3 regions of the Brevibacillus sp. JB24b genome follow, and region 2 is predicted to be linked to each of the others. Evidence: predicted binding sites of a transcription regulator. Region 2 holds the regulator's gene; each other region holds the start of a gene.

Region 1 (5,074 bases), 1.2 Mb from region 2:
TTACACTGTCTACTCAAAGGGGATAATACCAACGTTGGAGGACTTTTTTTTATTGGTAAACATGTAATTTTACCCATTGCATAGTCTCTTCAAGATTTAATAAAATAAGAACACACATTCGTATTCCGAGGAGATGTTTTTATGGCTAGTAAAATTCTTGATCCCCTTGTAACGAAATTTAACCCTCCTTAATCGGGAGGGTTTTCATTCTTTTTCTTGACAATCATCTTTGCAACCATTTTGCTTATTTTCATGAAAATTTGCAACCAAACATTAGCTATTTAAAAAACTTACTGATCACCTTAAAAAACATGAGAACCCCCTCCACACATAGTGTAAGAGGGGGTATCTTATTATCTACTGTATTCTTGAACTTCAAAACTCTCAATATGACTGTAGCTAATGAAGTCTTTTCTAGAATTGAAAGGTCCGATGTTGTATTTCTTATTCACGATGTATGCTTCTCTACCGTTTCCTTTTGCTCTACCTTCATACCATTCGGTAAAGTTTCTGATTTCTTCATTTGTCATTTCAAATTCTTTGATTAAACCACTATCCATGTAAATAACTAAGAGTGCATTTCCAGTTGGATTTGGGTTCGGGTTCGGGTCTGGGTTAGGATTAGGATCTGGATTAGGGTTCGGTTCCGGATTAACTAAATCAGAAAAATTTAACTCAACTACTTCGGAAGTAGTATCAGGGGCTTTCCCGCCAATAATGTATAGTTTGCCGTTTATAATACCGTAAGCACCACCATGTCTATAAAACGGGGGTACAGGGTATGTAACTAATTTATTATTATTAACATCATAACTCGATAATGTTGAGGGAGTTACAAATATCATTTTGCCATCAAATTCTAATGTTCCTATGACCATTCCTAATTCTGAGGGAATTTCATCTACTTTTGTCCAGGTATCTTGTAAATGGTTATAAAGGTAAATTGTATTTTTATTATCACCATTGTGAATTACATATATTGAATTGTCTTTTATGAATGATACAGAGTATCCTTTAAAAGGCATCGGATTTTTAGAAACCCAAGAATTTGTTTCAGGATTAAATGAGTATACCAAATTAGTGTAATCAACGTTTCTTTCAATTCCACCAAAAGTATAGATAGTATTATCTAGAGAAATAGCATTAAGATAACGAAGAGGTGTTGGCATAGACTGTGCTGATGTCCATTTGTTTGAAACAGGATCGAACACTTCAACAATGTTGGATGACTTACCATCACTCTCTCCCCCAATGGCATAAAAATTCCCTTGATTTTCTACAAATGCCATACCGTGTCTAGCCTGGGAAGAGCTAGGTAAAGTTTCCCACTCATCTTTTGCTGGATCATATACTTCAAGATTAGAGAAGTTACCATGTCCAATAGATCCCCCATATACGTAAATTTTATCATCGTATACTATTCCACCAACGCCCCATCTAGCTGTCGGCATTGGTGCTTTTTTAACCCATTCCATTTCTTCTGCTGCAAACGAAGACGTTTGAAAACTAAACAAAGTCATAATCATCGCAATAGCGAATAATCCTATTTTCTTTAGGTTCATTTGTTTAACACTTTTACTCTATCTGTTATAGAAAGAGAAAAGTGCTTACCTCCTTTATGAGTGTATGTAAGAATAACGAATAAAAAGCTTTGTAAAAAAATTAGCTATGTCGGCCGACACATTTGCATTATACGAGATTAATTTTCATAAAACAAAACATAAATTGAAAAATATGTAATTAATTATGGTGTATTTTGTATATTTTTAAATAAATATTTTCTTTTTTAATTATGATAGGAAAGAAATGTAATCATGATAGGAGTTCTTATTTTGTGGTCAAAAGATTTTTTGGCTCTATTGTTTGAGTGCTTGCGGACCTAAAGGAGTATTGGAAGAGGAGGGGGTTATCTATTTTTAATACGCAAAAGCCCTCTGACGGAAAAAATAAACCGTTGGAGGACTTTTGTGTTTTTCATGCTTTATTTCTGAATAGTTGGCGTTTCCAATCCAATGAAAACAGCTACAGCTAGCTTTTCCTCATTTAGTACTTGTAGCTCATAATTCTCCGGAGTTAAAAGTGTTTTTTTCTCTTCCTCTGACGGTTTCTCTTTTAATTTGAGTTGTTGTGAGAGAGTATAGGTGTTTTCTTTACCTTTACTCAAATCAATTTGAATAACTGGAGGAGATTCAACAAGTAACTGCCCTATTTTTTTGCTACCCAATACGTCCCCAAATGTAAAATAAATAGGTTTTTCAGTATCCACCATCTTTTCCCTTAAATATTCCGATATAGAAATTTCAAGTTTAAGATCAGCTAAGGTATCTTTTTGGGATATTTGAAGTACAGATGTTTTCAGGTGCTGTCCAGCAATTTCTTTACTGTACTCATTAATCGATTGATAGGTCTTGCTTTCTGTGGATACTCTCTGAATCGTTTCCTCTGATATTTTGTCTACTTTTCCCGAAGATTTATCTACTGCACAACCACTAAATAGAAATAATAAAGCAATGAGAACGGCTGGAATGACTGGTGTTCTTTTCATGTAGTTTTTTTGCTACCTCAATTTTTTGGGATTTTTATCAGCATACTCGGAATATGAGTAATCGGTGTATACATAAGTGGTTTTCTTTGGCTCCCCATGGAAGTACTTCACTATACTCCCACTTGTGCTCACTGCTTTTGATCCGTACTCAATAGTTGTAACAGTATTTGCAGGGATGGTCCAAGTGTAAGTTGTAGTCTCAACAGTTTCCTTTCCAAATGCAACCTCTGCATTTATTCCTACTTTCCCTTGAATTAGCTTCCAATTAACTGCTGTTTCAGCTGATGCGCCTACTTTTCCGGTAACAAATGTTTTTCTTGAGACTGATCTTGTAACAGAGTCATTTTCCGAACCCCTATTTGTTACTTCTGTTTCAAAACTTTTTGATTTATATAAATCCTTTTTGCTCATTTCATAAACGGTTTCATTGAAATCGACATACTGAGGACTAATACCCTTGGGAGTATATTTCGATTCCCTATCTTCTTCAAGAGCATCCTCATAATCATAATTCACAGGAGTATCCCAGACTTTTTCAACGATTTCCAAATCACCTATTGTTTCATGTGTAATAGTAGGTTCATTCATATCCTGAGATTTTGCGAACACAGAACTCCCTCCAGATACTACTAAACAAATTCCTACGGCAATAGAAAGCTTTTTAAAGGCCATTTTTTTGTTCCTCCTATTTTCTATTAATTTCCAATTATATTACCAATTAAATCCAAATATGTAAATATTAATATTAAAGCTATGTATGAAAGGTATATAGAGGACACCTGCGAGAATGTGACCGTGTGTAGGCTTGGTAGTACTTCTTTCATTTACATTCGGTTTAAATACCATTTATAACCATTGCATAATCTCCTCATCATCTAATAAAATAAGAACATACATTCGTATTCAAGGAGATGTTTTGATGGCTAGCAAAATTCTTGATCCACTTGTAACGAAATTTATTTTGCCAGAGCATGTAGAGATTTTACGCCAGTATCACGAGGATAAGAAACTGATCGAGAAACCGATCATTGAAGAGGATGAGTTAGCCGAGTTTTGCTACAGGATATCTGACTCACGTCAGTATGACTATGCATTAACGATTAGCTGGTGGAAAGAAACAAAAGAGGGTAGAGGAGTAATTGAATCTGCTTGGGGATGGGTAGAGAAGTTTGATTCAACGTTTAAACAGATTAAGCTAAAGAATGATGAAGATTTTTGGTGGATACCTGTAGAAGATGTAGTGAAGGTAGATATGTAATCTATAATGAGGAAAGTCGTCTCCTTACATTTAGGAAACGACTTTTTCTTTTGCAAACATTGCAAACCATTTTGCAAACCGACTTCAAGGAACGCAAAGGAACGTGAAGGAACGCAACGGTATCAAAAATATGTAAGAAGTTGCGTTTATGCTGACACGAAGGAACGCGAAGGAACGTAACGGAATGAAACAAAAAGATATTACTCATCTAGTCATTCATGTTATGGAAGGCACATATACTGGATCTATTGATTGGGCACAAAAAGACCATGATAGTAGTGGGGCTTCTTCTGCGCATTACTATGTAAGTGATGACGGTGATATAACTCAAATGGTAAATGATAAGAATGCAGCTTATCACGCAAGAAGTGCAAATTCATACACTATTGGCATTGAACATGAAGGGTATGTTGATGATCCAAAATGGTTTACAAATATTATGTATAGAGAATCTGCAAAACTAGCAGCGAAGTTAGCTTACACCTATGATATCCCAGTTAACAGAAAACACATTAAGGGACATAGCGAGTACCCGAATCAAACACATACTGATCCAGGGAAATATTGGGATTGGGATTACTACATGAAAAAGGTAAAGATATATCACGATAAATTTGTAAATGATGGTAGATAATGAAATGTAACTGCCATCAAATAAGGAGGATCACAAATTGAAGAATCTGTATCAGAAGATGAAAAGGGAGAGACAAAATTGCTAGCATATCGAAGTAAAAAGGGACTGTCAAATACGCTGATTTTGCAAAACGATAAAGTAATAAAAAGCATCTCTTATATGGAGTATCTTGAGGGAGAAAAATTGCCAAGAACAAAGGAAGAGGTTTTCAAAACGTATGGTACAGAGTATAAAATGGAAGTAAAAGATTGCTATGAATCAGCTACGTGTGAAAATTATATTTATACATTTGGTAATGAGGTTCTAGAGTTTTTAACCTATTGGGATAATCAAAAAATTGGTGTAGTAACGTTAAAAACAAAAGCAGCTGATAAACAAGAACTAAGTATTTTGTATGATACTCCTTGGTGCCATTGTAACGTGGCGAATTGGGACTAAAAAAGAAACGGATAGGTTACCCGTTTCTAATCTTCTGGAGTGCGGTCAAGAAAAAGCTTAGTGACTGAAGTATATTCCCCTTTTTCTACTTCATCAGTGCTCGCTTTTTCTTCAAGTGGATCATGACCGTTCATACTTGGAGCTATCGTTGGTTCTTCCTTTGCGGAACGTTGTTTTGAGTCCATTATAATCACCACCC
Region 2 (5,074 bases):
TTCTTCACTGGTAAGCTTGCGTATCAGCTCCCAATCTTGCAATAGTTGCGCATACACACTAAACACATCTATACTTGGCCACTTACCTAAATACAAAGCAAGTAATTCATCTATTTTTTTCTCAAAACGCAATAAGCTAGGCTTATCCAGATCAATTTTTGCTTCCCTCAAATGAGTAAATAATTGTTGCGTCATCTGTTGTTTCACATGCTTAGCTAAAGCTTCTCTTCTCCGTTGATATGGTAAATGAGCAAATTCATCAATAAACAACTGGCGAATATCTGCTTTTTTCATTTCAAACACATGCTTTGTCTTATTATAAATAAATCGCAAATCCTTATAGGTTATTAGTTCATGTAGCAAATAATTCATATACCGATCTAACATATTATGACAGTGAATAGAACCCTTAAATGACATCCGATTCCACGCTTTACGTTGCTCCATCTGCTTGCTTGTATCGTCTTCAAAGAAAAGTAGCAATGGTTTGCTCGGATCAACAATTCGCCATCCTTTTGGCAAAAGCACCTTTACCTGTTTGGCTGCCCACTCGGTGAAAGTTGCTTGCTGCACATCCTCCACGCCTAATTCGGGTAATACATCAGAGATATATGTTAAAAACAGCTTATTTGGCGCAAATACCATAAATTTCTTGGAAGCGATCAAATGCTGGTAATTATAAATCAAATAGGACAATCGGTGTAATGCAATCGTAGTCTTTCCGCTTCCTGCTACTCCTTGTACTACAATAGCCCGATCTTTTTCAGCACGAATGATATCATTCTGTTCCGTTTGAATTGTAGCAACGATATCTTTTAATCGACTATCGTTATTTTGATTCAGACTAGAAGCTAAAAATTCGTCTATATAGCCTTCTTCAAGAAAATCCTCTGGCGCCCCAATCTCGCGATGAATTTTTTCTTTTAAAGCTCCATCATATATTCCTGTAATCCGAGCATCTTCTATAGCAAAATTACGTTTTAGCTTTACTTCTCCACGTACAATTCCCTGAAGTGTTCGGTAAAAAGCATCCTTGTTCTCCCCACTGTAATAAAGACTGGCAATAGGTGCACGCCAATCTACTACAACACTATCCATTGTGTCGCGTTCTACGATCCCACGTTTTCCGATGTATACGGAATCCATTTCATACGTTTCTTCCTTCATGAAATCCACTCGACCAAAGTAGGGCTTTTTCACGGAGCTTTCCAAATGAAAGAGATCCCTTGCTTTCGAAGAATTGACTACTTGTTTAACATAATCATCCGTTGCCTCTCGCAGATCTTCTCGGAGCTGTCCAATCTCCTTTTCAATGGTATGTACCGTTTTATCCAGCCGGTCTTGTTCTTCCTTATATGCAGGATGATGAATGGTCACATGTCTAACCTCCTTTTCATCAAACGAATATTTATCTTATCAAAACAAAATAACAAATCCAAGGACAATCTTAGAAATCACAAATGTACTCCGAGAAACATCCCCAGTGCGGCAGATGAAATTCCCAAGGAATAACTGATAAGTAAGTATATGATTCCTATCTGGTAACGTTTTTTGGTGAATAAAGAGTAGCTTTCCCATTTATATGTCGAAAAGGTAGTGAAAGCTCCCATAAAACCTGTTCCTGCCATTACCACAAAAAATGGGGCCAATGAAGAGCTTGTTATTATACCTAATAAAAAACATCCAAGAATATTGATACAGCAGGTTGCCAATGGAAACATTCCTTGATAACGCCGATTTATCAGCAGACTGATTCCATAGCGAGCCACTGCTCCCAGACACCCGCCTAATGCTACTCCTATACTATTCAATAGCATCAGTCTCGCTCCCTCTCTGTGCTAATCGAGTACCTATCAAAGAACCAAGCCATGCCATTAATAACCCTCCCCATAGACTGGCCAACACATAACAAATCGCTAGCATATATTGATGCTGATGCCAAAGAGTTAGCGTCTCTACACTAAAAGTCGAAAAGGTAGTAAAAGAGCCAATAAACCCTGTTCCTACTCCTACGGTAAACCAGGAAGGCAGTTGATTTCGAGTTAGGATATATTGATTGAGAATGCCTAATCCAATGCAGCCTATGAAATTAATTACTAGCGTTCCTAAAGGAAATGAAAGCCCCCACCAGCCCGATGTCCATGCTCCTAGTAAATATCGAGATACAGCCCCCATCATTCCTGATAGTCCAACAATAAAAAATGACATGCACTCCCTCCTCTATCATCTATTTCTGACACATATACAAACAAACTCCTACCAGCAATATTACTGGTAGGAGTCATTAGCCTAACGGCGCTTCGGGCGAACTCCATCGCCTCTTATTTGCTTGTAATTGTAAGTAACCCTAATCAACGGCACTATTCCTACGTGGATTATTTAAAGAAATCACATAGACTAGTGCTTATGCTTAGGTTCCTCATCCTCTACATAACGGATCGAGTCTAAACTAGATTTCAAGGAAGCCTTCATAGCATCAATGTATTTTTGACGAAGAACTTGTTGCTCCGCTTTTTCTTCTGGAGTTAAGCCAACACCCTTCGATTTCTTGGCTAATTCATTAATACGTTTTACCTCTGCATCAGTAACCAATGGTGATACCTCCTCAACTAACTTCTCTTTATTATAACACAAGACCAAAGAGAGGAGATATAAATTATGGTTTAAAGCCTACCGGTATGCTGGAATAACGAGATTATTTCCTGCATAAATCATTGGGCTATCTAATTGATTTCGTATCATGATCTCTTCCTTTAGTTCCCTAACTGATAACCCGGATTCCTGCTGATATGCTTCCGCAATACTCCACAGCGTATCACCTGGCTGAATGGTAATGACAAGAGCTTCTTGCTGTGTATTGGGAGCTGCAATAGCCACTTTTTCTTTTCCAAAAATCATACTGCCTGCTGCAAAGGATACTATTATGATGAGCAGTATCGTTACTATAGCCTGCCCGCGTGTTATCCCTCTTCTATAGTGTACCAACGTGTCCTTATTCGTCGTTGTTCTTGTTTTATCTTTGTATAGATTCTGACAATTGCTAGATTGTACCATCATTATCATCACCCTCGCAAACGTTTGTTCTCATTTCGATAGCATAATCATAATGCGAACAAACATTCCTGTCAAGTAGGCAAAATCGAACTAATGTTTGTCGAACGCAAATTCTCATGGTATAATGTAGAAAATATCTGGATCGAGAGAATGAGGTGTTCGAAATGTCCAAACTCTCCAATCGCCAACAAGCGATCATTGATTTTATTCGTAAGGAAGTAAAAGATAAAGGTTATCCCCCGTCTGTCCGAGAAATCGGTGAAGCGGTAGGACTAGCTTCCAGTTCCACTGTTCACGGTCATCTTGCACGACTTGAAAAAAAGGGCTTAATCCGCCGCGATCCTACTAAGCCACGTGCTATTGAACTATTGGACGAAACTCGTATACAGGATGATTATGAAAGCTCCATTGTTCGTGTTCCAATGGTTGGTAAGGTAACGGCAGGTCAGCCTATTGCAGCTATTGAACAAGTGGAAGAATATTTTCCATTGCCAGAAAACATCGTTACGTCTGACAATGTTTTCATGTTGCGCGTTATGGGAGAGAGTATGATTGAGGCAGGCATTTTAGATGGCGACTACGTAATTGTTCGCCAACAAAATGTAGCCAATAACGGTGATATCGTGGTAGCGATGACAGAAGAGGATGAAGCAACTGTTAAGCGTTTCTTTAAAGAGAAAACGCACTTCCGTCTTCAGCCAGAAAACTCTCAGCTTGAACCAATCATTTTAGATAGCGTTACAATTCTAGGTAAAGTGATTGGCGTTTACCGCCTTTTCCACTAGTACATTGAATTTTAATTTACTTGCTGACTTCTAACGTGCTTGAACGAAAAAACTCTTGGTAAAGATCATACTCACCAAGAGTTTTTTCGTTCTGAACCTTTTAGCTAGCAACCGTTTCTATTACTTTCGATTAATGCTGTCATACAACAAGCAGTTAATTCAGATTATTACGTCATCTTTAGTAGAGATAAAGATGTTGCTAAGGGGAATGGAACGGGCTTTGAAATCCATTCGAGCATTCATAGATCACCAGATACAGCATCTAATCATGATGGGCTGAAACAGAACTCTGTATTGACACAGCCGTCAGAACGGCTACTATATATGGCTTTGATGTAACACTAGTTGGAGACGGACATTCTACAACAGATTCAACCAGTTTACCTGCCGAACAGATGATTACTCACCATAATCGGGTGTTACATGGACATGATCATGTGGATTATTTTTCCCTTGTAAGATATGCGCGTGAAAATCTGTTTTCTCCGACTCACAATCATTATCGGAAAAAGTAAGGTTGGCATACTCTCAAAAGAGCACCAAAACTCTACCATTAAGACCAATCCTGTTCAAGAACAAAAAATAAACCAAGATTGCCGCTTTTCTCTCCAGTTGATCATAGAGAAAATAATTGACAATCTCGGTTTTGTTCATTAGATCAAAAATTCAATACCTGATTTGATTATCCACAAAAAATTTTTACAAAGCTACAATAAAGAACCAGATAATCATGATTAGTTGAATAAAGATTTTCACAATAGCACTACTGAAGAATCCAATGAGGCTTCCTATAGCTATCTTAAAAGCTCGTTCAGCCGGTTGTTTTTGCATCAGCATTTCAATTAATAATACAAATACAAATGGAAGAATAATCATACCAAATGGCGGAAACGTAAATACACCAATGATAATACCTAATATTGAGCCAATTGCTGATGCCTTTGATCCGCCATACTTTTTAACAAAATACATATTGGTCATTAAGTCAGCACCATATAACATCACACTCAAAATTCCCATTCCCCACCAGAAGGAAACCGGCAGTCCTGCCCCCGGATCGGCAATCGCAAACTGATACAATAAGAAACCGCCCCATAATAAAACGGTATCAGGTAACACTGGCAAGAAGATGCCGGCGATACTAAGACCGAATAAGAGAATAACGATCAACCACAATAAAACATCCATGTTTAAACCCCCTCTTTGTTGCATCTTACCCGTTTTCTATATGTACG
Region 3 (5,074 bases), 130 kb from region 2:
TCAATAATAAGATCAATACCAGTTAATGTCTCTAGTGCTCGAATGTTACGACCTTCACGACCGATAATTCGACCTTTCATTTCATCATTGGGAAGAGTAACAACTGAAACGGTCGTCTCTGCCACATGATCTGCCGCGCAGCGTTGGATAGCTGTTGTGATAATCTCACGAGCTTTTTTGTCAGCGTCCTCTTTAGCATGCGTTTCAATATCCTTGATCATAATTGCCATGTCATGGCGTACTTCGTTTTCTACGTTTGTTAAAATAATCGTTTTTGCTTCATCTTGAGTTAGTCCTGAAATGCGTTCGAGTTCAGCAACTTGATCTTTATATAATTGCTCAACCTTGGCTTGCAACTCAGTAATTGATTTTTCACGGTCGCTCTGCTCTACTTCTTTACGTTCCAATTGGTCCAGCTTTCGGTCAAGAGACTCCTCTTTTTGAAGGATACGTCTCTCTTGACGCTGAATTTCGTTCCGACGCTCTTTGATTTCATGATCAGCATCTGTACGCAGCTTAAACACTTCGTCTTTGGCTTCTAAGACTTTTTCCTTTTTCACTGCCTCCGCATCGCGTTTTGCTTCTTCGACGATTTGCTTCGCCGCCTCTTCTGCGCTTGAAATTTTGGCTTCTGCAATGGATTTACGTAAGAAGTATCCGACCCCAAAACCAATTGCTAGTGCTACCAACAATAGCAAAACTAACAATAGTGGGTTAGATAGATCCATACGTGTTCTCTTACACCTCCTTTGTCTATGACTTTTACATTTCTCATACAAATCATTTTTTTCTTGGTGATTCCTATCATCTTCATATCTTGGTACACCAAATGAAAACCAAGTAAGAGCGAAGAAGGAAACATTTGGCATCCATAGCCTAAAAAACAAGACCGATGCGACTCGGTCGACTGCAATCATGATAGACATAGGTCTCATGGATGTTCAGTTATGGATTGCTAATCGCAAAAAGTTATCAAACACCAAGTAATACAAACCTATTTTATTATTTGCGAACAAGCCTTGTCAAGGAGTAGACCTTGTGGGGAGTAGGATTGCTTCGAATAGGGAAAGATTATACAGTATACGCCCTCACTGCTCATCTTCTTCCTCAGTCCAGTTTTTTGTTCTCCATTCATTTCTTACCTGTTGAACAATAGAATGCGAAAAACCTTTCCGTAACAAAAATTGTAAGAGCTTATACTCTGTTTTTTGATCGATTGAGGCTGTTTTCCTTGCCAATTTTCCTCGTAATAAAGAACGAGCTGCATCTAGCTCCTGTTCATATTCTATTCTTCCCAATACTTTTTCTATCAAACTTGGGGCAATTCCCTTCTGCTTCAATTCCATCTTTAGCATATAAGCTCCCCGAGGTTTCAAACGTAGTCTCTCTTCTACCCATTTTTTAGCAAACAACTCATCATTTACATACCCTTCTCGCGTACACTTCTCTACTATTCGTTCCGCTAGTTCTAGTGAAAACTCCTTACCCATTAGATATCTTTCCACTTCTCTGGAACTACGTGGACGATAGCTAAGATAATTGATAGCAGCCAAATAGGCTCTGTTCTCATGATCCGCTCGTAATACCTCTGCGAAAAAATTACTATCTACCTCTGTCCCTTTCATCAAGTGATACTTAATGAAGACTTCCTCGTGCACTTCAAATGCAAATTCATTGTCCAGATCAATCAAATATATCTGTTTTCGTTTAGAATCCCTATGAACGGCCGTGATTACCCCTGAGGTTTTCATGTTTCCTCCTACTCTTATCGAATACTGCCTTCTCTTTACATAAAAAGCCTGTCGCACAGAATACGACAGGCTTACATCTCTTCTACTCTAAATCAAAAGTTGGTTCTTCCTCCTGCTCTGGATCGAGAACCGCTTCCCCCTCTGGGATGGAATTAGGATTCAGGCTGTAATATTCTCGAATTTTTTGGTCAATCTGAGCCGCAATAGCTGGGTTCTCTTTCAAGAACTGTTTTGCATTTTCACGACCTTGACCTAATCGTTCATCATTAAATGCATACCAAGCACCGCTTTTTGCAACAATGTCCAGCTCAGCTCCAATATCCAGAATACTTCCTTCTCTAGAAATACCTTCTCCATACATAATATCTACTTCGGCTACTTTAAACGGAGGAGCCACTTTATTTTTTACAACTTTAATTTTAGTCTTCGTACCTACTACATCATTGCCTTGTTTAATACCCTCTGCTTTACGTACATCTAGACGTACACTAGCATAGAACTTCAAAGCTCGTCCACCAGGAGTAGTTTCTGGGTTACCAAACATAACACCCACTTTTTCACGCAACTGGTTAATGAAGATCGTAATCGTTTTGGATTTGTTAATAGCTCCAGAAAGCTTACGTAAAGCTTGAGACATCAAACGAGCTTGTAGACCAACGTGAGAGTCTCCCATTTCTCCTTCAATCTCAGCTTTTGGAACCAAAGCCGCTACGGAGTCTACTACGATAATATCTACAGCGCCAGAGCGTACGAGAGCTTCCGCAATTTCTAATGCTTGTTCTCCTGTATCTGGTTGGGATAAAAGTAATTCTTCTATGTTAACACCCAATTTAGCAGCATAAACAGGGTCTAAGGCATGCTCTGCATCAATAAAGGCTGCTTGTCCACCTTGCTTCTGTACCTCTGCAATGGCATGAAGCGCAACCGTCGTTTTACCAGAGGATTCTGGTCCATAAATCTCAATAATACGACCACGTGGGAAACCGCCGACACCAAGTGCGATATCAAGAGCTAAGGCTCCTGTTGAAACAGTAGAAACCTGTGAATGTGCCATTTCCCCCATCTTCATGATGGAGCCTTTCCCGAACTGTTTTTCTATTTGTCTTAAAGCACTCTCTAGCGCAGCGCGACGATCTGACAATAGTGACACTCCCTTTCTCGTTCCACTCAACTTTTTCTTATGTATGTATCATACATCGAGATAGAGGGGTTTGCCAAGTATTTTTTGCGAACAAATATTCGCATGGAAATTATATAGAAAAAAGAAGGCATTTTCACTCAACCTCCAGGTGAAAAAACCTTCTATACGGCCAAATTATGATTTTCGTGTTCGCGGTTTAGCAGGCTCCAGATTAATACGTTTACCGTTGATGCGCGTCTGTCTTAACGCCTCATAAACAAACGGAGCAACATCTTCTGGAACTTCTACAAAGGTGAAGTTTTCAAAAATATCAATCCGTCCGACTGATTTGCCCGGAATGCCCACCGATTCGGAAATCTCCCGTACAAGATCTTGAGGCTTCATGTTAACATTTCGTCCTACATTTAGGAAGAAACGCACCATTCCTCTAGCTGCACCCGTCTCACCAAAGTTGTACCCTTCTTCCTCATCATTTCCACTTGGATCAGTATGAAATGCAAGATGTAGGGCTGCCGCGGCAACTTTAGCCGGTTCATGCTCCTGCATTAACTCTTCAACAATTTCTTGATACATACTGTTCGTAGAATCACTTACAATCAACGAACGTAGTTGTTCACGTAATTGGGTACGTTTACGCTCAGCAATCTCTTCTAAGGTAGGCACAGTGCGAGTAACCAGAGATGCTTTGGTCTGTTTTTGAATCACCATCAGTTGACGCATCTCTCGTGGAGTAACTAGTGTCATGGCAATTCCCTTACGTCCAGCCCGTCCTGTACGGCCAATTCGATGCACGTAGCTTTCCGGATCTTGTGGAATATCATAATTAATAACATGTGATACGTTACCTACATCAATACCACGAGCTGCTACATCTGTAGCAATCAAGAACTCAATAGTACCTTCCCGGAAAGCCTTCATCACTTTATCGCGCTGTGCTTGCGATAAGTCACCATGTAATCCATCTGCCAAATATCCTCGTGCTTGCAAGGCTTCGCTTAATTCGTCTACTCCACGCTTTGTCCTACAGAAAATGATACCAAGCTCTACATCCTGACTATCGAGAATCCGGCATAAGCTCTCCCGTTTATTACGTTCAAAAACTTTATAATACACTTGTTCAATAGAAGGAGCTGTGACTTCTTCACGACTGATAGCCACGGTCTCGGGATTTTTCATGTAGCGATGAGCTAATCGCTTGATTTCAGGAGGCATCGTTGCTGAGAAAAGCAAGGTTTGACGTTCAGCTTTCATGTGACTAAGAATTGTCTCGATATCTTCAATAAAACCCATATCCAGCATTTCATCTGCTTCATCGAGAACAAGCATTTTTACATTTTCAAGATGGAGCGTTTTACGACGCAAATGGTCCAAAACACGCCCAGGAGTACCGATCACCACATGCACACCTTGTCGAAGCGCACGAATCTGATGACTAATCGATTGACCACCATAGATGGGAAGGGTGCGAATTTTTTTGTATTTACATATTCTCACCAATTCTCCTGCCACCTGTATGGCAAGTTCACGAGTTGGAGTCAACACAATCGCCTGTATCCGATTGTTAGTAGGGTTTAAGGCCTCGACTAGTGGAATCCCAAACGCAGCAGTTTTCCCTGTTCCTGTTTGAGCCTGTCCGATCAGGTCGCCACCCTCTAATATCTTGGGGATGCAAGCCGCTTGAATTGGTGATGGTTCTTCAAAGCCCATATCATGAATAGCTTGCAACACATTTTTATGTAAAGCTAAATCTGAAAAAATCGTCATGATAGTCACCTTTCTTTTAGTCATTACAGTGAAGCTGCTGGAGGGTGTGATATAGAGCATACTTGGCAACACGTCCAATTATAGCTCTGCGCTGTCCCGCAACCTGCACCTTTTTTACCAAAGTAGGCTGCTTCTCACTGGCGATTCCGATATAGACCAGTCCTACAGGTTTTCCCTCGGAAGATTCAGGTCCTGCTACACCGGTAACAGAAACGCCATAGGTTGTGCCCATCTTTTGGCGAATATTCTCAGCTAAAAGCCGAGCCGTTGTTTCACTGACAGCTCCTTCTGTCTCTAGGACGTCAAGAGGCACATCCAGCCATTGATGTTTCATTTCGTTAGAATAACAAACAATACCTCCTCGATATACTTGCGACGCGCCAGGAATCGAGGTAAGCAGTTGTGAAACAGTGCCCCC

Evidence for each region. Region 2 encodes LexA, which represses DNA repair genes until DNA is damaged. Its sites were predicted from a motif close to CGAACATATGTTCG; they were not measured.
Region 1: a site for LexA is predicted at 3,432-3,445, ahead of ACQV1I_RS11030 (YolD-like family protein). Genes of this name have one in related genera too.
Region 3: a site for LexA is predicted at 2,980-2,993, ahead of recA (recombinase RecA). Genes of this name have one in related genera too.

Annotation. Positions count from the first base shown of each region.
Region 1 covers NZ_JBNVQV010000001.1:2,226,261-2,231,334, forward strand. Annotated here, with positions in the region: gene ACQV1I_RS11015 (Kelch repeat-containing protein) at 354-1,562, opposite strand; gene ACQV1I_RS11020 (hypothetical protein) at 1,982-2,545, opposite strand; gene ACQV1I_RS11025 (hypothetical protein) at 2,558-3,217, opposite strand; gene ACQV1I_RS11030 (YolD-like family protein) at 3,465-3,803, shown strand; gene ACQV1I_RS11035 (N-acetylmuramoyl-L-alanine amidase) at 3,988-4,437, shown strand; gene ACQV1I_RS11040 (hypothetical protein) at 4,516-4,875, shown strand; gene ACQV1I_RS11045 (hypothetical protein) at 4,902-5,060, opposite strand.
Region 2 covers NZ_JBNVQV010000001.1:3,444,044-3,449,117, forward strand. Annotated here, with positions in the region: gene ACQV1I_RS16035 (HelD family protein) at 1-1,377, opposite strand, end outside; gene crcB (fluoride efflux transporter CrcB) at 1,455-1,817, opposite strand; gene crcB (fluoride efflux transporter CrcB) at 1,804-2,208, opposite strand; fluoride riboswitch at 2,269-2,328, opposite strand; gene ACQV1I_RS16050 (DUF896 domain-containing protein) at 2,398-2,592, opposite strand; gene ACQV1I_RS16055 (LysM peptidoglycan-binding domain-containing protein) at 2,671-3,057, opposite strand; gene lexA (transcriptional repressor LexA) at 3,219-3,839, shown strand; partial or broken gene ACQV1I_RS16065 (isochorismatase family protein) at 3,957-4,354, shown strand; gene ACQV1I_RS16070 (DUF456 domain-containing protein) at 4,539-5,027, opposite strand.
Region 3 covers NZ_JBNVQV010000001.1:3,575,236-3,580,309, forward strand. Annotated here, with positions in the region: gene rny (ribonuclease Y) at 1-728, opposite strand, end outside; gene ACQV1I_RS16660 (RecX family transcriptional regulator) at 1,089-1,751, opposite strand; gene recA (recombinase RecA) at 1,834-2,892, opposite strand; gene ACQV1I_RS16670 (DEAD/DEAH box helicase) at 3,067-4,656, opposite strand; gene ACQV1I_RS16675 (competence/damage-inducible protein A) at 4,673-5,074, opposite strand, start outside.